4 regions of the Ensifer sp. ENS06 genome follow, and region 4 is predicted to be linked to each of the others. Evidence: predicted binding sites of a transcription regulator. Region 4 holds the regulator's gene; each other region holds the start of a gene.
What was found. The regulator LexA, encoded in region 4, represses DNA repair genes until DNA is damaged. The targets are predictions, from matches to a motif close to TGTTCNNNNTGTGTTCNG.

Region 1 (5,599 bases), on a different contig from region 4:
AGACAGACGAATTGGCGGCCGATCCTCTGCCCTGGCATAGAATGTCCCTTGAACGGGCAAAACGCACGATCGAATTCACTGTCAGGAAGTAGGACGCATATTGAAGCTTCTCGATCAGCCGCAGTTCGTGCTCGAGGTTCTTGCGGACTTTTTCCGGCAACCCTTCTGGGTAACGCCAGGCTGCACCTTCCCAGGTCAGTTGCGCCAGTGTCTGTTGGGCTGTCAGTGCAGGATTGGATCGCTCCTCCGGATATTGATAGGCGAGCTCGTCGAGCGAAAACCGGCACCGCTCCAGGATCTCGATGGTGCGGGTAAGCGCTTCAGGGTAGCGCGCAAAGAGCCGCGCCATTTCCTCGGGCGGCTTCAGGTAGCGATCGGCGTGGCGTTCGCGGCGGAAACCGGCCTCGTCGATCGTGATGTTGTGGCGAATGCAGGTGACGACATCCTCCAGGATGCGCCGCTCCGGCACATGAAACAGCACGTCGTTGGTGACGACCGTTGGCACGCCGACTGAAGCTGCCAGGTTGGAGAGCTGATGAAGGCGCAGCTGGTCGTTCGGCCGGCGGCGGAGTGTCAGCGACAGGTAGGCGCGGTCGCCGAATTCTTGCCTTAGACGGCGCAGCTCCCGCGCGCAGTCCTCGTCAGCGGCATCGGGAAGGAGAACCGCGATCAGTCCCTCGCCATAGGCAACGAGATCGGACCAGGCAAGCCGGCATTTCGCCTTGCCGCCGCGCTTCTTGCCGAGCGACAGCAGCCGGCAAAGCCGCGCATAGGCCGGCCGGTCGGTCGGAAAGACGAGGACCGATAGATCGCCTTCAAGATCGAGGCGGCAGCCGACGACCAGCCGCACGCCGACATCCTTGGCCGCCTGGTGCGCTCGCACGATGCCGGCGAGGCTGTTGCGATCGGCAATGGCCAGCGCCTCGAGCCTAAGTTCGGCGGCACGTTGGAATAGCTCTTCGCAGGAGGATGCGCCGCGCAGGAAGGAGAAATGCGAGGTCACCTGCAGCTCGGCATAAAGCGGCGTCGTCATCCGAAAATCCCGTGCAGGAACCATTGGTGGCTGCCGGTCTCGCTGTGTTCGCCGTCGCCGGCGCGATAAATCCAGTAGCGCTCGCCGGCGTCATCCTCGACCTGGAAATAGTCGCGTACGGCGACGAGCTCGGCATCGCGCTTCCACCATTCGCCGAAGACGCGTTCGGGGCCGTCGGCACGTTTCACCCGTCGGCGCACACCACGCCATGTGAAACTGACCGGCGGATGATCGGGCAGAAGCGCCATCGTCTCGATCGCTTCAGGATGGAGAAGCAAGCGCACCGGTCTTGGCCAATGGCCGGGCCAGGCGAGACCTTCGTCCGGCGCCATCGGCGCGATGCGGTTGATGGAGCGTTCGGGCACGTCGCTGGCGACCGGTTGAAAACGATACAGCCGGCGTGCGCCGATGCGGTTTCCCAGGATGTCGATCAGGCCGGAAACATCGGCCTCCGGTTCCTCGACCAGCGAGGAAACGACCTGTCTTGCCACCAGCGGCTCGGCGTGGGTTGCCGTCAGCGACATGATTTCGATCCCGAAGCCCGGATCGATCGTCTCGATCCTATCAGTGATGAGCCGGATCAGGCGCTTGGCGTCGCGAACGGGCGTCGCGGTGCCTGCGCGGATCGCCTGGTAGGTGTTATCAACGCGATGGAAGAGAAGGTCGACGCGCCGCGCGCCGAGGCCTCTTTCTTCCAGTACCAGACAGAGCGCGCCCACAAGCTTCGCGGCATAGCGCGCAATCGTCTCGGCGGCCGCAATCGGTTCACCGAAGGAACGGCGAACTTCGATAAGCTCAGGCGTGCGGACCGGATCGATCGGCTCGGCAACCTCTCCCATGGCCTGGTCGATGCGACGGCCAAGTTCGGGTCCAAATCGAAGGGCAAGCGGCCCCCGCGGCACGCCGGCCACCTCACCGATCGTGTTGAAGCCCAGCACGCGAAGGCCATGGACGATTGCAGGATCGAGGCGAAGCGCTGCGACGGGCAGGTCACGGATGGTTTCCTGCTGCGCCCCCGGAGCGACAACCAGCGTCGGATGAGCGAGAAACCGGGCGCCGGCATGGGCCGCCCCCCAGGTATCGGCAACCGCAGCCCGCGCCTCGATGCCGGATCCGAAGAACCGGTTGACCATGCCTGACAGCATCAGGTCCTCGCCGCCATGCAGGTGATCGGCACCGGTCGTATCGATCACCAGGCCATCGGGCGGATCGGCGGCTACGATCGGCGCATAGCGCTGCAGCGCCCAGAGCGCCAGGCGTTCGAGCGCTTCTTGATCGGCGGCCGGATCGGCGTCCATGACGACAAGACCTGAGACGAGCGCCTGGGCTTTCGTGGCGGCCATGCGGGGTCTCAGGCCTGCGGCAATCGCCGCGGCATTTACCGAGAGCACCACACGCCTTCGCTGTTCGCGACCGACGAGGACGAGAGGCGTTTCAGCCGGCGGAGCTGCGTCGCCGAGCTTGCGCCTCAGGCGATCCGTGGGCCAGCTCGGAAGGAAGAGCGATACGACCCTTGGCATCTGGGGCCTCCACTTCGAAATCTGCACTTTCGCCGGCACGGCAGCGGATGAGTTCGACGAGCCAGCGCGCGCGGCCGACGCCTGGAACCGGCAAGGGGACGGATGGCAGGACGGACACGCGCCAGCGCGTGACCGATGCCGTCGGCTGCCCGAAATCCGAGGCTTCGGCCTGTCGTCGCCAGCGGCGGATCGCAATGCCCAACGTGCCGGAACTCTCGGCTGCAAGCTGCAAGCGGCGCGAGGCGGTCATCGAAAGGCGCGCGAGCTCGCCGACGACGGCACCGAGGCCGCCGTGGCGAAGCCCCTCTTCCATGCAGGAAAGAAGCGCCTTTTCGTCGCCGGCCTCCACATAGATGACGCGGCTCGGCGAAAGACCGACTTGAGCCAGCGCCGGCGCGAAGAGATCGGGCCGCGTCACACACCAGAGCACCTTGCCTTTCGAGCGGGCGGCAATGCCCGCGCAAAAGAGAGCCGCCGCCGCGCCGTCGATCGCACCGTTGCCGCCGCCGGCGACCTCATGCAACGAGCCGAGTACAAGCCCCCCACCCGGCAATCGCCGATCAATCTCGGTGACACCAAACGGCAGCACCTGTCGTCCACGGCCGCTTGCGCCTTCAAGGCGCTGGATGCGCTCGCGAAGTTCTGAGACGACGGTATTGTCGACTGGACGGGGCATTTTGGAAGGAACAACTCCTTAGGGCTATGCATTAGCGCTTCCTGTTGATATGTTCTCTATTTGTTCCTATTTGAGTTGCGAGTCAACGAAGTTCAGAAAAGAGACTGTTGATTGCGATCGAGACGCCAGCACGGACACGCTGCTTGGTGCAATGAACAGATCGAATGCCGGGGAACGGGGACAGAAGCGAGCAGTCGTTGATATGAAGCTAGGTGAGAAAGGGAGACTGAACTTTGTGCAATCTCTACAACATCACGACGACACGTGATGCCGTGATCGCATTCACCAAGGCATTCCGCGACAAGGCAGGCTGGAACCAGCCATCCTATGACGTCTATCCCGGCTATCAGGCGCCCGTAGTCCGCGTCGGCGAAGACGGAGAGCGAGAGATCGCGCGTGTCACCTGGGGCATGCCCTCGCCGCCCGCTTTCGTGAAGAACTACGATCCCGGCGTCACCAACATCCGAAACGTCGCCTCTCCGCACTGGAGACGCTGGCTCGGGGCGACCAGTCGCTGCGTCGTCCCCTTCAACTCCTTCGCCGAGCCGGATCCGGCGGCCAAGGTTCCCGGCGGTAAAATCCCCAATGCCTGGTTTGCCGGAACTAAGGAGCGGCCGCTGATGTTCTTCGCCGGCTTCTGGACGCCATGGAAGGGTGTCAGGCGCGTGCGCGATGGTGAGCGCGAATACGAGCTCTTCGGCTTCCTCACCACATCCCCGAACGAGATCGTCTCGCCAATCCATCAAAAGGCCATGCCGGTGATCCTGACCACACCTGACGAGGTCGATCTGTGGCTCACCGGATCCTGGGACGAGGTGAAGCACCTGCAGCGGCCGCTTCCGGGCAACATGCTTGTTGTCGTCGAGCCTCCTGCCGCCCTGCCCGAAGAAGACCTGCTGCTATGACCAGTCGTTGGGTCGCGTGATCGGTGATGGAACGCTCTGAGCGCACGCGAAAGATCATCCATGTCGACATGGATGCCTTCTACGCCTCGGTGGAGCAGCGGGACAATCCCGTACTTCGCGGGCTTCCGATTGCCGTTGGCTTTGGCGAGGCGCGCGGCGTCGTGGCTGCCGCAAGCTACGAGGCGCGCAAATACGGCGTCCATTCGGCCATGCCGTCGGTCACCGCCAAGCGGAAATGCCCGGAGCTGATTTTTGTGACGCCGCGCTTCGATGCTTACCGCGCAGTCTCACAGCAGATCCACGCGATCTTTGCCGAATACACGCCGCTCATCGAACCGCTCTCGCTCGACGAGGCCTATCTTGATGTCACCGAGAACCTCAAGGGAATGGAACTTGCGACGGAGATCGCCGAGGAGATCCGCGCCAAGATCAAGGCAAGGACAGGCCTGACCGCTTCGGCCGGCGTTTCCTATAACAAGTTCCTCGCCAAGATGGCGTCCGACCAGAGAAAACCGGATGGCCTCTTCGTCATCACGCCAAAGAACGGTCCGGCCTTCGTCGAGGCGCTGCCCGTCAAGAAATTCCATGGCGTCGGTCCGGCAACCGCCGAGCGCATGCACAAGCTCGGGATTGAAACGGGCGCCGATCTGAAGGATCACGATATCGCCTTCTTGCAGCAACACTTCGGAAAATCGGGACCTTACTTCTACTGGATCGCCCGCGGCGTCGACGAACGTCAAGTGAAGGCCGACCGGGTGCGCAAGTCCATCGGCGCGGAAGACACGTTCTCCGTAGACGTCCATGATTTCGAGACCGCCAGGGCTGGCCTCGAACCGCTGATCGAAAAGGTCTGGCGCTACTGCGAAGCGAACGGCATTCGCGCCAAGACCGCGACGCTCAAGGTGAAATGGGCGGATTTCACTCAGATCACTAGGAGCAAGACAACAGCGGCACCGATCGCAAGTGCCGCAGAGCTTGCCGCGGTCATGACGATGCTGTTGTCTCCACTCTTCCCTGCCCCAAAAGGCATTCGGTTGCTGGGCATGACACTGTCGTCACTCGATGAAGCAACGATCGAAAGCAAGCCACAGCTTGCCTTCGCGCTCTAAAACAGCTTGCTCGTCTGCCAGGACACCGAACGACCGAATGAGGGTTGGCGGATCAACTATGCGCCGGCTACCAAAAGTGGGATGGGTCATGCGGCCAGCTTCCCCTCGCCGTGACAGACCGAGTTGCAAATGACGGCACGTCCGTGCAGCCCATTGAGAATGCAGCAGCGCGAGCCGCACCCACCAAGGCTCACTCCATTCACTCGTATAAATCATGGAAATCGTGATCACCGAACGGGCGGCCTTTGCAGGGAACCTTATTCAGTAAACTCTTAATTAACCATAACCTTGCAGACTTTGTTCAGTCGCCAATCAAATTGTAGCGTACAGCGGCAACTCAGAACCGTAACCCCGCC
Region 2 (5,599 bases), on a different contig from region 4:
GTGGAGGCCGAGCCTGCCGAGGCGTCTTTATCCGAGTGGAATGGCCTTTTGGCGCAATGCGAAGCAGTGGCCTTTCCTCTGCTTTCGCCTGATGTCGTCACCGGTCTGCGGAAGCGCTTTTCCGACTTTTTAGCGACCTGCGACGCGCTTCCGCAGTGCCTTATTCACGGGGATTTTGGGACCGGAAACATTCTCGTCGACCGCGGCAGACTTTCAGGCGTCATCGATTTCTCCGGCTGCGGCCCCGGCGACCCAGCTTACGATTTTGCGAGCCTCGCGGCAGGGCTTGGTGACCCGTTCGTCGACCTGGTGCTCGCGCACTTTTCACCAGCCACGGCGGCAAGGGATCGTATGGGTTTTTATCGAATGACCTTTCCGCTTCTCGACATTCTGTACGGCGTCGAAAACTGCCACCCGGAGACAGTCCGCGCGGGCGTGCACGCCTTTGCGGCGTAGTCCGCTCATCCTCTCACCGGGATTTGCTTCGGCCCACCTCATCCGAACGCGGTTCGATGTCCGCCATTGGGCGCGATGTGGACTTCGCGCCTCGGTTTACAGCATCGAAAAAAGCCGTTCGGCTCTCGTTTTTTTGCGCAATCGGGGAACAGCGGGCCAAGCCTATTCGTTGAGTGAGACGGGAGAATGTGTCGGAACGAGGAGGGGTTCGCGAAGCAATGTCGGGTGAGCCATCAAATCGCCCCGGTGCGTATATTTCGTTTCCCTACGACCGAACCATGCTGGGAGAGTTTCGACGGGCTTTTCCCCGGGCCATATGGAGCGATGATAGGCGCAATTGGTTTATTCCGGGCAAGACTGCCGACCGCCGGTTTACCAGATGGATGGACGGCCAATTGTCGGAACGAGATCCGTTCGGTGAATCAAAGGGCAGGGACGCTTACGACTTCGATCCCATCGGCAGTCCGTATCTGGAGGCAGGCGATGACCTTTGCCTGCGGACACCTTTCTCCCGCACCATCGTTGAGGAATTGCGACAGGTGCCGTGGGCGCGTTGGGATGACAATTCCAGGACGTGGCATGTTCCGTTCCGCTCCTACGAGGAATTGCGGAAACGGTGGCCTGTGATCGAAGCGGCCGCCCGCCGCAATGAACCGGATGCACGAAAGCAACGCCGACTTGCGTCGCGGGGGTCCGCCGAGGAACTGGAAGCGAGAAGTCGCAGCGTCGAACGGAGAAGACGGCGATATCCTGTTCCTGCGGTTTTTCCACCGCGGCTCGGGCGTGCCGTCTCCACTGAAACCTACGGCGTCATAATATTCATCGGGATTTCACAGGAGATTGTCCCTCGAACTTTCTCCTGCTCGTATCCATTCATGAACAATAGCCTGATGGAGTTTGTCTGGGCCTCCTGGCGGCCCGCAACACTACCGGAATTGATCTCTGTATGGCCGGCACGCACCGGTCCCGATCATTGCAGCGGCTGGTGGCTTCCAGATCTGGAGGAATTGCGGGTTTCCAGGAAACAGGCCCGAACTCAAGAGCGCCGGCGCGCGGCATCCCGTTCTCATCGGGCGATTGCCGACGCGGGACGACCAAATGCACATTGATCGCTTTTGAAACAGGCAAAAGGTCATTCTCTGCTGACACGCCACACGACATTGCCGACATCGTCGGCAACCAGCAAACTACCCGTCTTATCGATTGCCACGCCGGCCGGGCGCCCCATGGCGCTGCCGCCTTTGCCGACGAACCCGGTGAGGACATCTTTTGGCCGGCCGCTGGGCTTGCCATTCAAAAACGGGACGAAGATGACCTTGTAGCCGCTGGGTACGCTTCGGTTCCAGGAGCCATGCTGTCCAACGAATGCGCCGTTCGAATAGGTGGGGCCGAGCGACGAGCCCCTCGAGAACACCAGTCCCAATGATGCCGTGTGGGCGCCCAGCGCGTAGTCGGGCTTGATGGCCCTTGCGACGAGGTCAGGACGCTGCGGCCTGACGCGGGTGTCGACGTTCTGGCCGAAGTAGCTGTAGGGCCAGCCATAGAAGGCGCCATCGCGCACGGATGTCATGTAGTCCGGGACGAGATCGTCACCGAGTTCGTCGCGTTCGTTGACCGCGACCCACAGCTTTCCATTCTGAGGGTTCCAGGAGAGCCCGTTGGGATTGCGCAGGCCCGAGGCGAAGGGGCGCATGTGGCCGCTTGCCTTGTCGATCTCGAGCACGGCTGCACGGTGCCGTTCGACGGCCATGCCGTTTTCGGCAACATTGCTGTTGGAGCCGACCGTAACGTAGAGCTTGCGGCCGTCCGGGCTTGCGATCACATCCTTGGTCCAATGGTGATTGAGATCGCCGGCCGGTAGATCCGCGATCTTTTGCGGCGGCGCCGTGATCCGGGTCTGTCCGTTCGAATAGGGGAAGGCGACGAGAGCGTCGGTGTTGGCGACATAGAGCTTGCCCCGCGACAGCGTCATGCCGAACGGCGAGTTGAGACCTTCGGCGAACGTGGTCCGCACGTCGGCCACCCCGTCGCCATCGGTGTCGCGAAGCAGCGTGATCCTGTTTGCGCTTGGTGTGGCGGCGCCAGCGCGCTTCATGGCCGCGCTCATGAAGACCTTCTTCAGGCTGAAGCCCTCGTCGTGTTTGGCCGGAGCATTGCTTTCGGCCACCAGAACGTCACCGTTGGGAAGGACGCGCAGCCAGCGCGGATGGTCAAAATTCGTCGCAAAGGCGTTGACCTTCAATCCTTTGGCAGCGAGTGGATGTTCTCCGCCCCGCCACCCGGTCGCATCGGCGATGTTGACCGTCGGGATCACGGTTGGGCGTGGTTTTGGCAGAACCGGATCCGAACCGTATCCAACCTTGCCGGTGTTGCTCGCTGTCTGCCTGGCTGAGACGTTGGCGCAACCCGCCAGTAAAGCTGCGGTTAGGAGGATGACGACTGCCGCACACGGGAAACGGTTTTGCATTGGAAGGCCTCCGCAGGGATTGGCCCATCTCATCGTGAGACGCAACGGCGCCTCGCAACATTCCAACCACAAAACAGCAAGGGTTGCGACTTGTTCCCGGCGGTAGGAACGTTTGAAGAACTTTCCCCTGTCACAATGCCTGTAAGCGGCCTATAAGACACGAATGGTTCAGCGAGCTGGAAGTGCAGATCTCCCTCTTCATGGCGGCAGGGTTCCCCCGTGGCTCGGCGATCGCATGACGAAGCTCGGGACGATCATCGCCGAAGCCATCGTCATCGAATACGGCCGTGACGAGTTTCTGCGCCGTCTGGCCCATCCTTTCTGGTTCCAGTCCTTCGGCTGCGTCATGGGCATGGATTGGCACTCATCCGGCATCACCACCAGCGTCATCGGCGCTCTCAAGCGCGGTCTCGCTCCTCGTTCGCGGGATCTCGGGATAAGCGTCTGCGGCGGTCGCGGACGACATTCGCGGCAGACGCCAGACGAACTGATCGCCATCGGCAACCGCGTCGGCATCGATGGTGCCGGCCTTGCGGCCACCAGCCGGCTTGTTGCAAAGGTCGATAGTGCCGCGGTCCAGGACGGCTTCGACCTCTACCTGCACGGTTTCATCGTCGCTGACGATGGCAAATGGGTGGTGGTACAGCAAGGCATGAACGGCGATAAACGCCAGGCCCGGCGCTATCATTGGTTGTCGGAGGGCGTTTCCAGCTTCGTCGACTCTCCCCATGCGGCGATCGAGGGAAAAGGTCAGGGGGAAATCGTCAATCTCGCAGACAGACGGGCTGCCGCATCACGCCACGGGCAGCTTGAGCTTTTGGCATCGCTTGGGCCTGACCGAATTGTCCGGGAAGTCGTCGCTCTGGATCCAAAGGTTAAACCGAAGGAGGCCGATCAGCCGTTGCTCCCACATCTCGTGATGCCGGCACATCACGACGTACGGGAGGAAAACGTCAACATGCGACGGCTGCATGCGACACTTTCTGCGGCTGCCGATCGCGGGCCGGAAGATTTCGAGCAGCTTTTGATGGTTCCGGGCGTCGGTGCCCGCACGGTCAACGCGCTCGCGATGGTGGCTGAAGTCGTTCATGGCGCGCCTTGCCGTTTCGCCGATCCGGCCCGGTTTTCGCTTGCGCACGGTGGCAAGGACCGCCATCCGTTTCCCGTGCCCCTCAAGGTGTACGACCACACGATCGCGGTCATGCGATCGGCCGTGACGAAAGCGCGGCTCGGACTTGGCGAGGAACTGGAGGCGCTGAAGCGTCTTGACGACCAGGCACGGCAGCTCGAAAGATACGCCACCGGCCCGGACCTCAAGGAAATTGTTGCCGGAGAGTTTCGCCACTCGCCCGAATGGGGCGGTCGCAGTGTGTTTGGATGGGAGGAGACTGGCGGATCGGCCGAGCAGAAGTCGCTGGAACCGACGCCGTCGAACGCTCACCGTCAGGCACGCTAGAAAATCGAGTGGCCGGCGCTGGTTCAGCGAGATGAGCTTCAGTCGAGGGGCGGGAGCGAGATATTCCTTGGGGAAGGATGCCTTAGCCGATCTTCTCTCCCACCTCCAATAGATAAGCGTCATAGCCGAACAACAAATCCTGGCTCAGGTCCTTGCCGTCGAACCGCGCTATAAAGTCGTCAAGGTCGGCCTGACGCGAGAAGCCCATCGCCATGGCAGACATGCTTTCGATGTCGCCCTCTTCGTCCTCGTAAGTCGCGCTCATCTCCAGGACACCCAACCGATCGAAGTTCGCTTGCATGTGGAATGAAAGCCAGACCAGGTATTCCAGCGGGTAGCCGGGATTCCTCCCGTATGTCACCACAAAGGGATAAGCTGAACGGAACCGGCTGGCCAGAACTTCGCCATCGGTGGCAAAGACGAGCAGATCGCTATCCTCATCGAGGTTGTGAAGTTCGATTGTCAAATCATGCTTGCGCAACGCAACGTAGCCGCCAAGTTGGTCCCACGGCAAGGAAGTCAAGATGATCTCGCGCCATCGTGTGATGGCGACATCGAGATCGGTGCGGACCAAGAACATGAAGAAACCCTACAGCGTCACGACACAATCAAGAGCTTTCAGCCTTGCATAGTGCACGCTATAGTCAATAGATATTAGCGGCGCCTAAATTCATGGTAACGAGGGAGTTATCGTGATTTGAGAGGCGCCGGCGAACATCAGCTTCGCCGGCTGGCGGATCTATCGCCAGTATCCCCGCCCGGTATCGACCGATGACCGTCCCACGACGTAGCCGATGGTAAAGGCGAGGGCGCCGATCAGCAATCCGAGAGTGGTCGCGGTGTGAGGATGATCTGCTGCGGCAGTCGCGACAGCGCTCGTCTCTCTCTTCACTGCTTCGGTGGCTGTCTGCGCAGCTTTGCGAACGCCAGCGAGAGGTTCTTCGGGTGTGCCGGTAAAGCCGGCTTTTAGATCGTCGTCTTTGGCCATCGCCTTCTTCTCCTATCGCGTATGCAGGAGAAACCGAGGACAGCGCCATCGGTTCCGAATCCTTGGAAAGATCTTTTTTAAAGCACCAATTTGCTAGCGACCTTGTGCCCAGAGTTCTTCGGCAAAGTCCTAGTGGGTCGACAAGATCCGGTTGTTCAACGCTCCTTGATACGTCTTCCTGGTCGCAATTTTGTTCTCCAGCGACTCGAGGATGTCCTCGCAGAAGTCGACG
Region 3 (5,599 bases), 1.4 Mb from region 4:
GCGAACCAGCTGCCGAAGGCGAACGGGTTCTGCTCGAGGTTTGCCCTGAGGATGTTGATCACCCCGGTGCGCTCCAGCGACTTTTCGGCATGTGCGCGGCCGAGGATGCCCGCCATCGAGCGGGCAGCACTTGCAAGCTCGCCGATGTCGCCGGCAATGTCGGAGGCAATCGCGCGGGCTTCGCCGCCAGCCTGTTCGAGGACCAGCGTTTCGACGCGGTCCTGGGTCTGGGATATGAGAACGAAATTCGAGGCAAGCAGGACAAGTGCGATCGTGCCGCCTGTCACCGCGATCAGTTTGGTCGCCAGCGATTTGGCTTGGAACTTGAACATGAAATCCTCACGTGCTGGGAGGTTCGCAGGTTTTCACCTGCGGTGGACGCATTTCGCAATGGGGGTGAACTCCATCATGGAGCGTCAGATGCCGACCGGCATGTTGGAGACGACCAGGCGCTTCGGCCGGTTTTCTCACGGTCCTGAATAGACTGGAGATTCTTAAGATAGGGCCAACACGGACGCTGTTTTACGCATCGCTTGCATAAAATTGCACGCAAAGTTTTATGTCCGCGACATCGGCTGTCCGGATTGCGCAAGCGGCCGTCGGGAGGGTGAAATCTATGCGGGCCAGGGCCTGGGAAAAATGAGACGGGCGACTTCGCCCGTCTCAAGTGCGTGCTTTTTCGCGCAGGATTTAGAGACGCGACGCCACGTCCGCAGCGAGCGGGATCGAGGGCTGGGCGCCGCTCTTCAGGCAGGCGAGAGAGCCGGCGACTGCTGCGCGGCGCAGAGCGTCGGGGAAGGCGATGCCGGCATCGAGGCTGGCTGCGAGATAACCGCAGAAGGTGTCGCCGGCGCCGACGGTATCGACCGGCTCGATCTTCAGGCCCTTGGCGCGCTGGATCTCGCCCTCATGCACGGCCACCACGCCTTCGGCGCCAAGCGTGACGATGACCGTCTGGCCGGTCTCCGCGTGCAGCGCCTTCATCGCTTCTTCGCGCTCAGTGCTCCCGATACCGCTCTTGCCGGCCAGCAGCTCGAATTCGGTTTCGTTGGCAATGACGATATCGGCGAGGCGGCCGAGGCGGGCTGCGTCCGGTGTCAGCGGCGCGATGTTGATGACCGAACGCACGCCCTTCTGTTTGGCGGCGGTGAGCGCCTTCTCGACCGAAGCGGCCGGAATTTCGAGCTGCAGCATCAAGGTGTCGCCGGGCTTCATGCCGTCGACGGCCTTCACCGCATCGGCTTCATCGACCGTCGCATTGGCGCTGGCGACGACGACGATGACATTTTCGCCGTCACCGCCGACGAGGATATGGGCGGTGCCGGTCGGCTCGCTGACCGTCTTGGTCAACGACAGGTCGGCGCCCGCACCCTTCAGCAGTTCGAGCGCGCCGTCGGCAAAGCTGTCCTTTCCTACCGCGCCTGCCATCTGCACCGTCGCGCCGGCACGCCGTGCGGCCAGCGCCTGGTTTGCGCCCTTGCCGCCGGCGGCGGTCGAGAAGCTGGTGCCGGCGACGGTTTCGCCGGGCTTCGGAAGGCGCGCGGTGGTGGCGATCAGATCCATGTTGATGGACCCAAAAACAGTAATCATGTGAAACTATCCTGTCGGCTTTGCGAATTGGGCCGGAGAGTGCCCGACAGCCTCAGTCCTCGTCAACCACCCGCAGGCGCAATTGCCCGACGCGATTGTCAACCGCGGCACGTGGTTCGTCCGCGTCCCGTGTGCCGCCTTCCGCTTGCAGCTCTAGGGCCTCGATCTTGGCCCCGCGGCGGGTGAGCTTGCTGGAGGAAACGAGGATGTCCTCGACATCCTTCTGGCTCATGGCGAAATGGCCCTGCAGCTTGCGCACGCGCTCGTCGAGACGGCCGAGATCCTCCATCAGCCGCGCGACTTCGCCCTGGATCAGGTGCGCCTGCTCGCGCATGCGCGCATCCTTGAGGATCGCCTGGATCACCTGGATCGACAGCAGCAGCAGGGAGGGCGAGACGATGACGATCCGCTGGCGGTGCGCCTTCTGCACGATCGCTTCGAAATGCTCGTGGATCTCCGCAAAAATCGATTCCGAGGGTACGAAGAGGAAGGCGGTGTCCTGCGTCTCGCCCGGGATCAGATACTTGCCGGCGATGTCGCGCACATGCGTTTCCATGTCGCGGCGAAAGAGTTGGGCGATCTGCTGGCGCCGCTCCGGAGTCGGAGCATCCCGCATCGCGTTCCAGGCTTCGAGCGGAAATTTGGCGTCGATGACCAGCGGCGGCTGGCCGTTTGGCATGCGGATGGTGCAGTCGGGCCGCACCCCGTTCGACAGCGTCGCCTGGAATTCGAAGGCACCCATCGGCAGCCCGTCGGCGATAATCGCTTCCATGCGCGACTGGCCGAAGGCGCCGCGCGTCTGCTTGTTCGATAGAATCGCCTGAAGTCCGGCCATGTCCTTGGCGAGCGACTGGATGTTGTTCTGGGCCGTGTCGATGACGGCGAGGCGCTCCTGCAGCCGGCGCAGGTTCTCGTGTGTCGCCTTGGTCTGCTCGCTGATCGAGGCGCCGATGCGATGGGTCATGCCGTCGATGCGCTGGCTGAGTGTCTGGTTGAGCTCCGCCTGCCGGGCGCCGAACACCTCGGCCATGGCCGCGACCCGCCCTTGCATCTCCGTCTGTGCTGCCAGCAGCATTGCCATCTGTTCCTGCCGCTCGTCGTCGCGGGGATTGCGCCGGCGCGAGAGCGCCATCAGGCCGGCAACAGCCAGCACAAGGCCGGCGGCAATCGCCAGATGGCCCAGGGTAATCGGCAGGGTGCCGATGAAAAACAACGGTTGGGCGAAGGGAAGGGGCGCGGGTTCCATGCGCCAAACCTAACAGATTCTCTCGCGAAGTGTAGATCAAAACAAGAACATATGTGCGCGGCGGTTAACGCCCGACGAGGGACGAGCGGGTGCCGCAGGTGGCAAGGCAATTTCCTTGCGCGTCGATGGAAAGATCGGCTATGGGAGCATCATGACCATCAAGCCGCTTATCATCCTTCCCGATCCTGTGCTTCGCCAGGTTTCAACGCCGATCGAAACCGTCGACGCGGACGTCCGCCGTCTGGCCGATGACATGCTCGAAACCATGTACGATGCCCCCGGCATCGGCCTTGCCGCGATCCAGATCGGTGTCGCCAGGCGCATGCTGGTGCTCGACGTTTCGAAAGAGGGCGACGAGAAGACGCCGCTTGTCTTCATCAACCCCGAGATCGTCGCTTCGTCCGACACCTATTCGGTCTACGAGGAAGGCTGCCTGTCGATCCCGGACTACTACGCCGAGGTCGAGCGCCCCGCCGTCATCACCGTCAAGCACCTCGACCGCGACGGCAAGCAGCAGACGATCGAGGCCGAAGGCCTGCTCGCCACCTGCCTGCAGCACGAGATCGACCACCTGAACGGCGTGTTGTTCATCGACCACATCTCCAAGCTCAAGCGCGACATGGTGATCCGCAAGTTCACCAAGGCTGCCAAGACGCGCGGCGCAAAGGCGATCTGAGCCTTCGATCGCGGAAGATCACGCGAAATTTTGAAGGCGGGAACCCATTGAACATTCCAGGAAGAGCGTGAAACGGCTTTCCTGGAATTGTCCTGTTTTAGAGAATGAGATCATTTCGCCGTTTCCCCGCATGAAGTGATCTGAAAGGACGGAGTTACCGCCTTGTCGCTTCGCATCATCTTCATGGGCACACCGGAATTTTCGGTGCCGACACTGGCGGCACTTGCCGAGGCCGGTCATCAGATCGTCGCCGTCTACACCCAGCCACCGCGGCCGGGTGGCCGCCGCGGGCTCGATCTGCAGAAATCGCCGGTGCACCAGGCGGCCGAACTGCTGGGTATTCCGGTGCTAACGCCGGTCAACTTCAAGGACGAGGCGGACCGCCAGACCTTCCGTGATTTCGACGCCGACGTCGCCGTCGTCGTCGCCTATGGCCTGCTTCTGCCCGAGGCCATCCTCACCGGCACCAAGCTCGGCTGCTACAACGGCCACGCCTCGCGGCTGCCGCGCTGGCGCGGTGCAGCGCCCATCCAGCGCGCGATCATGGCCGGCGACCACGAGACCGGCATGATGGTGATGAAGATGGAAAAGGGGCTCGATACCGGCCCGGTCGCCCTCACCAAGACGGTTCTGATCGGCGAGACGATGACCGGGGGCGAATTGCACGATCGCCTGATGCAGGTCGGCGCCAGTCTGATGCGGGAAGCGATGGCAAAACTCGAGGCCGACGATCTGCCGCTGACGGTCCAGGCCGAGGACGGCGTCGTCTACGCCCAGAAGATCAGCAAAACGGAAACCCGCATCGATTTCGCCCGTCCCGCCCGCGAGGTCCACGACCATATCCGCGGCCTGTCGCCATTTCCGGGCGCCTGGTTCGAACTTGAGATCGCCGGCAGGCCGGAGCGCATCAAGGTTCTGAACTCGGAGCCCGCTTCCGGCGAGGCCGAGGCCGGCACGGTGCTCGACGATAATCTGACGATTGCCTGCGCCGAGGGCGCCGTTCGGCTCACCCGCCTGCAGCGCGCCGGCGGCAAGGCGTTGGGTGCGGCCGACTTCCTGCGCGGAACGCCGGTTGCGCCCGGCACGAGGGTCGGCTGATGCCGCGGTTCAAGCTGACCGTCGAATATGACGGCTCGGACTATGTCGGCTGGCAGCGGCAGGACAACGGAGAGTCCGTGCAAGGGGCGATCGAAAAGGCGATCCTGTCGCTGACCGGCGAGACCGTGTCGATCCGCGGCGCCGGCCGCACCGATTCCGGTGTGCACGCCAGTGGCCAGGTCATGCATGCGGATCTCACGCGTCCGTGGAAGCCCTACACGCTGCGCAACGCGCTAAATGCCCATCTGGGGCTTGCGGGCGAGCGGGTGGCGATCCTCGAGGCCGAGGAAGTGTCCGAGGAATTCGACGCGCGCTTCTCGGCGCTGCGCCGCCACTACCTCTACCGCATTATCTCGCGGCCCGCGCCGCTGGCGCTTGAAGCCCGGCGCGCCTGGTGGGTGCCGAAGCCGCTCGACCATGAAGCCATGCATGCAGGCGCCCAGCGCCTCGTCGGCCATCATGACTTCACCACCTTCCGCTCCGCCCATTGCCAGGCGGCGAGCCCGGTGCGCACGCTCGATCGGCTGGACGTCGCGCTTGTCGCCGGCGTCATCGAGATCCGCGCAACGGCGCAGAGCTTCCTGCACAACCAGATCCGCTCCTTCGCCGGCTCGCTGAAGCTGGTGGGCGAAGGCAAGTGGACGCCGGATGATCTGCAGGCGGCGCTTGAGGCCCGCAACCGCAAGGCCTGCGGCCCCGTGGCGCCGCCCGATGGGCTTTATTTCCTTCAGGTGGACTACTGATCCCGAAGTCCTAGCTTGTCGGGATCAGACCGAAGAAGCGCTGCAAGAGATCGCCGATCATCATCGACGGCAACAGGAACAGCGCCGTCAGCGCCGAGGCAAGCAGCGTCTGGTTGCCGGTCACCATGCGCAAGAGCCGGAAGAGCACCGCAACGCTGATGACGAGCAGCGTCAACCAGATGAAGCTCGTCAGCCCCTGGCTCCCGGGAATGACGACACGGATCGCCGCCGGCACCGCCATGGCGT
Region 4 (5,599 bases):
GGCGCGCTGGCGCGGGAAGGCCAACTCCTCGAACGGCTCCTGAGCCGGACGCCGATTTAACGATCTTGTTGTCGAGGCAGGGCGGTCGGCAGTTTTCGGTTCCTCGCGGCCGTCACGTACCAATTCCGAATCTCTCAACAAGGGCCGTGGCCGCGCAGGCGAATGACCGGTTCCTCGCGGTCTTCCCCTCTGTTGGGGTGCTTTCGAAAACTTTTCGGCAACCCATCAAACGCATAATGCGGTCTCGAATCAGGATGGGGACCGATGGCCAAAGCCACTACGAAACGTCGACGCCGCAGTTCGGGCCGAAGCACCAGCAAACAGGGCGGCATGGCGCCGTGGTATCTGGCCGCAGCGCTCACCCTTGGCGGCGTCATGGCCTACGACCATCGCGCCGAGTTGCGGGACTGGCCGGTGGTTTCGGATGTCATGGCCTTTGCATCGCGATCGGAAACGAAGCCGAAGCCTCAGCGCGCGGTTCCTGAAGCGCAGGAGCGCGTTGCGCAGCTGGCGGATAGGCACAAACCAAATCCGAAGCCCAACCCAGCGACGAAGGTTGTCCTGGCCGCCCCGGTGCCGTCGGTGAATGTCGGCGTCACGCCGCCAACCCCTCTCGTGCGGCCGAATGAAGAGGTGAAGACGGCATCCATCCGTACCGATCAGTTCTATTTTTGCGGCATTCGCAACGACAACTGCGTGATCGATGGCGCGACCTTCGTCTTCCATGGCGAGACGATCCGCGTCGCCGATGTCGATGCACCGCGAATCCGCCAGGCAAGCTGCGACAAGGAGCGTTCGCGCGGCTTCTACGCCAAGCAGCGCCTGCGCGAATTGCTGAATGCAGGCGACTTCAGGCTGATCTCGGCGGGAGGGCGATCAGATGCCAAGGCCGGCGAGAAACTGCGCCTGGTCACACGCGGTGACCAATCTCTTGGACGTGTACTCGTTTCCGAGGGGCTCGTGCGGCCGTGGGAAGGGCGCCCGACGCCCTGGTGCTGAGATCACCTGGGAGACGATCGGCGGACATCGTCGATCGTTCTGTGGAAAGTATCCGTCCTGCAATTCGACGGCGCGTTTTTCAGAAAATGCCTCTTGCGGTTTTTCTGCAATCATTCTAAATCCGCGCCAACGCTTGGTTATCCGAGCTGTGAGGCCTCGTGGCGGAGTGGTGACGCAGAGGACTGCAAATCCTTGTACCCCGGTTCAATTCCGGGCGAGGCCTCCAAAAATCTCACCTCGTGAAGTTTGGTTTGACGTTCTGCCTTAGGGCAGCGCGGTAATATTCGCGACCCCACGTCCGCGCAAGCCACGTCTCCTATGCCTCCGTCGGATCTTATCGCTTCGGTGAATTCGGTAGAGGGGGAACGATGACTCCGCTGAGATCAACCGCATCGGTAGCGTCCGTCAACATTAAGAACGGAGGCAATGGCATCAATGAAAAAGAGACTGATCCTGACGGCGTTGGCGTGTTTTGCTGCGACCGCTATTGAGGCGCGCGCGGACGACCTGGTTTTCCAGCTGAAGAACAACACCGGCGCGGTACTGACGAATTTCTATACGTCGCCGGTCGGCGTCAATGAATGGGAAGACGATGTTTTCGGTCGGCAGGTCCTGAACCCCGGCGAGAGCATGGAGATCACGATTGCCGACGGGCGGGACGTCTGCAAATACGACATGCGATTCGAATTCGAGGAAGGCTCGGCCCTCGATACGACCGAGGACACGCAGGATCTCTGCGAACTCGGCGAATACACGATCCACGAATAAGCGATCTGGATTTCAGGTCGCCTTAAATGGAAAGAGCCTCGCCACTTTCAGTGGCGAGGCTCTTTTGATTCGGCGTTCTGCCTGGAATTCAATGGTAGCGGCGGATCAGCCCGACGAGCTTGCCCTGGATCTTCACGCGATCTGGTCCGAAAATGCGCGTCTCGTAGGCGGGGTTGGCCGCTTCGAGCGCAATCGACGCGCCCTTGCGACGGAAGCGCTTCAGCGTCGCTTCCTCGTCGTCCACGAGCGCCACGATGATGTCGCCGGGATTGGCCGAGTTGCCGTTGCGGATGATCACCGTGTCGCCATCGAAGATGCCGGCCTCGATCATCGAATCGCCCTTTACTTCGAGGGCGTAATGCTCGCCGCTGCCGATCATGTCGAGCGGAACGGTAATGTCATGGGTGTTGTTCTGGATCGCCGAGATCGGCACGCCGGCAGCGATGCGCCCCATCACCGGGACGGAAACAGACGTGCTTTCGGCGACCGGCGCCGGCTTCGGCGTGGCAGGAGCGGCGGCCGGCGGCTTTCCGAGGCTGCCCTCGATCACGCTCGGCGAGAAGCCTCTGCGCGGCTGTTGCTGGCCGGCGGCGTAGGCTTCCGGAAGCTTGATGACTTCGAGCGCGCGCGCCCGGTTCGGCAACCGGCGAATGAACCCGCGTTCTTCGAGCGCCGTGATCAAACGGTGAATGCCGGACTTCGACGCCAGGTCGAGCGCATCCTTCATTTCATCGAAAGACGGCGGTACGCCCGACTCCTTCATGCGTTCGTGGATGAACAGAAGCAATTCCTGTTGCTTGCGGGTCAGCATGGCACGTCGCTCCAGAGGCGTGAAACAAATCAAGAACAGACACTATCTGTTCCATATGTGTTCCGCAAGTGCCTAAAATTCCGTGAATTCAGGCAACTGGCTGCTTCTGTGGGGGTCGATTGGTCACTTTTGCGGGAGCGGGGCGGTTTTCGGCGACGGTTGCGTCCCAAAACAGCGCCGGGCAGGCCGGTCGCGCGCGTGATTCGAACGAATCGCGGCTCTCTTCGCGGAGAGACTTAAGTCGCTTGCGAGGCCGAGCAGGCGTCTTCGAACTCCTTCACCGTCTCGGCGCTGTTGTCTTCCGGAAGCACTGCGTCGGCCGCATCGGTCGCAACGGGCGTATCGCCGTCATAAACGAAGGACTGGATGTAGAACGCGAGCGCGCCCTTCCAAACATTGCGTCCATCGATCTGATGGCACGGCACGGCCCGTTCGAAATCGGTCTGGAGTTCATCCACCGTCGCGGCACTGAGCTTGACGTCAGGCATATTGGGCGATGCGACTATCGAAGCGAGAAGCAGGGCGGCAAGCACGGTGATCGTCCACTTGATGAAGGGGTGGGACTACGGGTTGGTAAACGATGTGAACCGCGCTTTCGTTCCGAAGTCCAGCAAGCATGGCGATCACTCTGCCATGTTCAACAGCTCTTTGCCCGCAGGCTGTGGCTGATTTGCGCCAGCCGCTCCATCTCAACCTCGTCTCGGCCGTTCTTCATGGACCGGCGCGGAGAATGCATCGGAGCTGCCAGCTTTCGCATCGGGCCTGGGGCGCGCAAAAATCCCTGCGGGGAAGGGCCTTCACCGTCTCGACAGGCCTCTAAAAAAAGATAACTTTGCGTGGAAAGTGGGGTGGTTGCATGCATAGATTGTCGTTGGTGGTGCTCGGCCTGTTGCTCACGGCTGGAGCGGCGTCTGCCGAAGAAGGGCGTTCGAATATCTGGAAACGGATCAACGCCTGGACGGTGGGATCCGATCCTTCCCTGGGAGGCTCGTGTTACGCGGCGACGAGCTATGACGCCGGCGCTATCCTTCGTATCGGCTTTTATCCGCGGGGATCGACGAACCTGGCGTTTCTTTCGATCGGCAATGCCGAATGGAAATCCATCGAGCCGCAGCGGGAATACGATGTTGCCTTGCAGCTCGACCGTGGTCGTCAGTGGCCGGCCGTTGCGTTCGGTGTTGATCTGACCGGCGCCAAGGCCCTTGTCGTCAACTTTTCCAACACCGACTTCTTTACCGAATTCGTTCGCAAGAACACCTTGGCGCTGGCCTTCGAGGGGCGCGTCGTCGCGAGCCTCAGCCTGCGTGATTCGATGAAGGCGGTAAGCGAGATGTTCAAGTGCCAGGAGGCGGTGAGCGCCTTGATCCCGAATGGCGGTCAGGGAGCGGCGAACGATCCCTTTGCGGGCGCCGGCGGCAATGCGCCGAACAACGATCCCTTTGCCGGCGGCGGCCAGACCAAGTCATCGAAAGATCCTTTCGCCATGTGATGGGCAGTCCGCTTGCCGCGGAGAGGTGAATATTCCTAAAATATTGCCTGGTATCGGCTAGGCACCCTCGACAGCGATGCGGGGACCTATCAAAATGCGGGCAAACGGGGGTTTTGCATGCGTAGATTGCTGGTCGGATTGGTAAGCTGTCTGATCGCCGCGGGATCGGCCGCGGCTGAGGAGTCCGAAATCATCAAGTGGAAGGATGTCGACGGCTGGACCGTTGCTTCCGACACCTCGATGGAGGGCTCCTGCTTCATCTCGTCGGTATTCGACGGCGGGGTCACCTTGCGCCTTGGGTTCTATCCCAAGGGCTCCGAGTCGCCGCTCTATATGAGCTTCGCCAGCGACGACTGGAGGTCGCTCGAGGTCGGCAAAGAGTACGACCTGACCTTCCGCTTCGACAAGACCGATCCCTGGAGCGCTTCGGCGACCGCTGCCGGTGATGCGAGCGAAAAGTTTCTGTTCGTGAACGTCACCGACGCCGAGTTCCTGACGGGCTTCGTGCGCAAGCGGGCCTTGGCCATCGCGTTTGAAGATCGCGTCATCGCAAATCTCAGCCTGCGCGGCACCGGCCCGGCGGCCGACGAGCTGATGAAGTGCCAGAGGGCGGTCGACGAGATCATCGCCGACGAGGGCCGCAAGTCCAAGGAGAAGAAAGCCGACCCGTTCAGTGCACCGAGCGAGAAGCGATCGGCGCGGGATCCGTTCAGCCTCTGAAAACAGGTGGCCACGGGATCGGGCAGCGTTTCGCGAAGGCCGAACGGTGGCTTAGCATGGTGGTGTCCCCGGAAAGACTCGAACTGGCGATCTGCTGATGACAAATCAGCCGCTGTTCCGATACCTCGGCAACCGGGCACCTTCTGATCGTTTTGGTGGAGCCGAAGGGAGTCGAACCCTCGACCTCCGCAGTGCGATTGCGGCGCTCTCCCAACTGAGCTACGGCCCCGTAGCATTCAGTCAACACGACCGGCGCCGATCCTGTCAATACGCGCGCCAGCGCGCCCGCTCGAGCGCCGTTGCACGATATGCGTTGTTCGATCCGGCCGGGCGCCGAAGGCAGTCGGTCTCTGAACCGCTTCTGCACTCCACCCATTGTCGAACTCTGCCGGCGGGTTTACGCTGCAACCTGACGATGGCGCTACGTGAACTGCGTTGAAATGTTGGCGGTATACGCCAAGCAGGAAATGACGTCCGGGCACTGGCTGTGAGCGCCATGATGCTCGAGCCAATTACACGATTTTCGTATGTGAGATAGGCCCCTGCCGGCCCACTGTTCCCATAAGAAACCTCTCCGTGGCCCGGCGATTGGAGGAGGATTGGCAAATGGCTCAGGCGATGAAGGCAGCCGTCGTTCGGCAATTCGGCGCGCCCCTGACGATCGAGGAAGTGGCAGTGCCCACGCCGCAGCCGGGACAGATCCTGGTGAAATACGAAGCAACGGGCGTTTGCCATACCGATCTCCATGCTGCAAATGGCGACTGGCCGGTGAAGCCCAGCCCACCATTCATTCCCGGGCACGAGGGTGTCGG

Region 1: the regulator LexA is predicted to act here: its motif matches at 3,280-3,297, upstream of IB279_RS32685 (ImuA family protein).
Region 2: the regulator LexA is predicted to act here: its motif matches at 3,028-3,045, upstream of IB279_RS29930 (DUF763 domain-containing protein).
Region 3: the regulator LexA is predicted to act here: its motif matches at 2,869-2,886, upstream of IB279_RS01900 (DNA recombination protein RmuC).

The regions. Positions count from the first base shown of each region.
Region 1 is NZ_JACVBC010000017.1:34,034-39,632, forward strand. Features, by position in the region: gene IB279_RS32675 (error-prone DNA polymerase) at 1-1,033, opposite strand, end outside; gene IB279_RS32680 (DNA polymerase Y family protein) at 1,030-2,553, opposite strand; gene IB279_RS32685 (ImuA family protein) at 2,468-3,229, opposite strand; gene IB279_RS32690 (SOS response-associated peptidase) at 3,463-4,134, shown strand; gene dinB (DNA polymerase IV) at 4,161-5,243, shown strand.
Region 2 is NZ_JACVBC010000013.1:95,240-100,838, reverse strand. Features, by position in the region: gene IB279_RS29945 (phosphotransferase family protein) at 1-456, shown strand, start outside; gene IB279_RS29940 (hypothetical protein) at 675-1,565, shown strand; gene IB279_RS29935 (sorbosone dehydrogenase family protein) at 1,589-2,923, opposite strand; gene IB279_RS29930 (DUF763 domain-containing protein) at 3,087-4,379, shown strand; gene IB279_RS29925 (hypothetical protein) at 4,462-4,959, opposite strand; gene IB279_RS29920 (hypothetical protein) at 5,119-5,367, opposite strand; gene IB279_RS29915 (glutathione synthetase) at 5,497-5,599, opposite strand, start outside.
Region 3 is NZ_JACVBC010000001.1:372,136-377,734, forward strand. Features, by position in the region: gene IB279_RS01890 (methyl-accepting chemotaxis protein) at 1-332, opposite strand, end outside; gene IB279_RS01895 (ribokinase) at 691-1,590, opposite strand; gene IB279_RS01900 (DNA recombination protein RmuC) at 1,643-2,836, opposite strand; gene def (peptide deformylase) at 2,988-3,512, shown strand; gene fmt (methionyl-tRNA formyltransferase) at 3,675-4,610, shown strand; gene truA (tRNA pseudouridine(38-40) synthase TruA) at 4,610-5,353, shown strand; gene IB279_RS01920 (hypothetical protein) at 5,364-5,599, opposite strand, start outside.
Region 4 is NZ_JACVBC010000001.1:1,782,783-1,788,381, forward strand. Features, by position in the region: gene IB279_RS08845 (hypothetical protein) at 1-43, shown strand, start outside; gene IB279_RS08850 (thermonuclease family protein) at 265-999, shown strand; tRNA gene IB279_RS08855 (tRNA-Cys) at 1,152-1,225, shown strand; gene IB279_RS08860 (hypothetical protein) at 1,426-1,767, shown strand; gene lexA (transcriptional repressor LexA) at 1,856-2,578, opposite strand; gene IB279_RS08870 (hypothetical protein) at 2,815-3,111, opposite strand; gene IB279_RS08875 (hypothetical protein) at 3,435-4,067, shown strand; gene IB279_RS08880 (hypothetical protein) at 4,185-4,787, shown strand; tRNA gene IB279_RS08885 (tRNA-Ala) at 4,941-5,016, opposite strand; gene adhP (alcohol dehydrogenase AdhP) at 5,394-5,599, shown strand, end outside.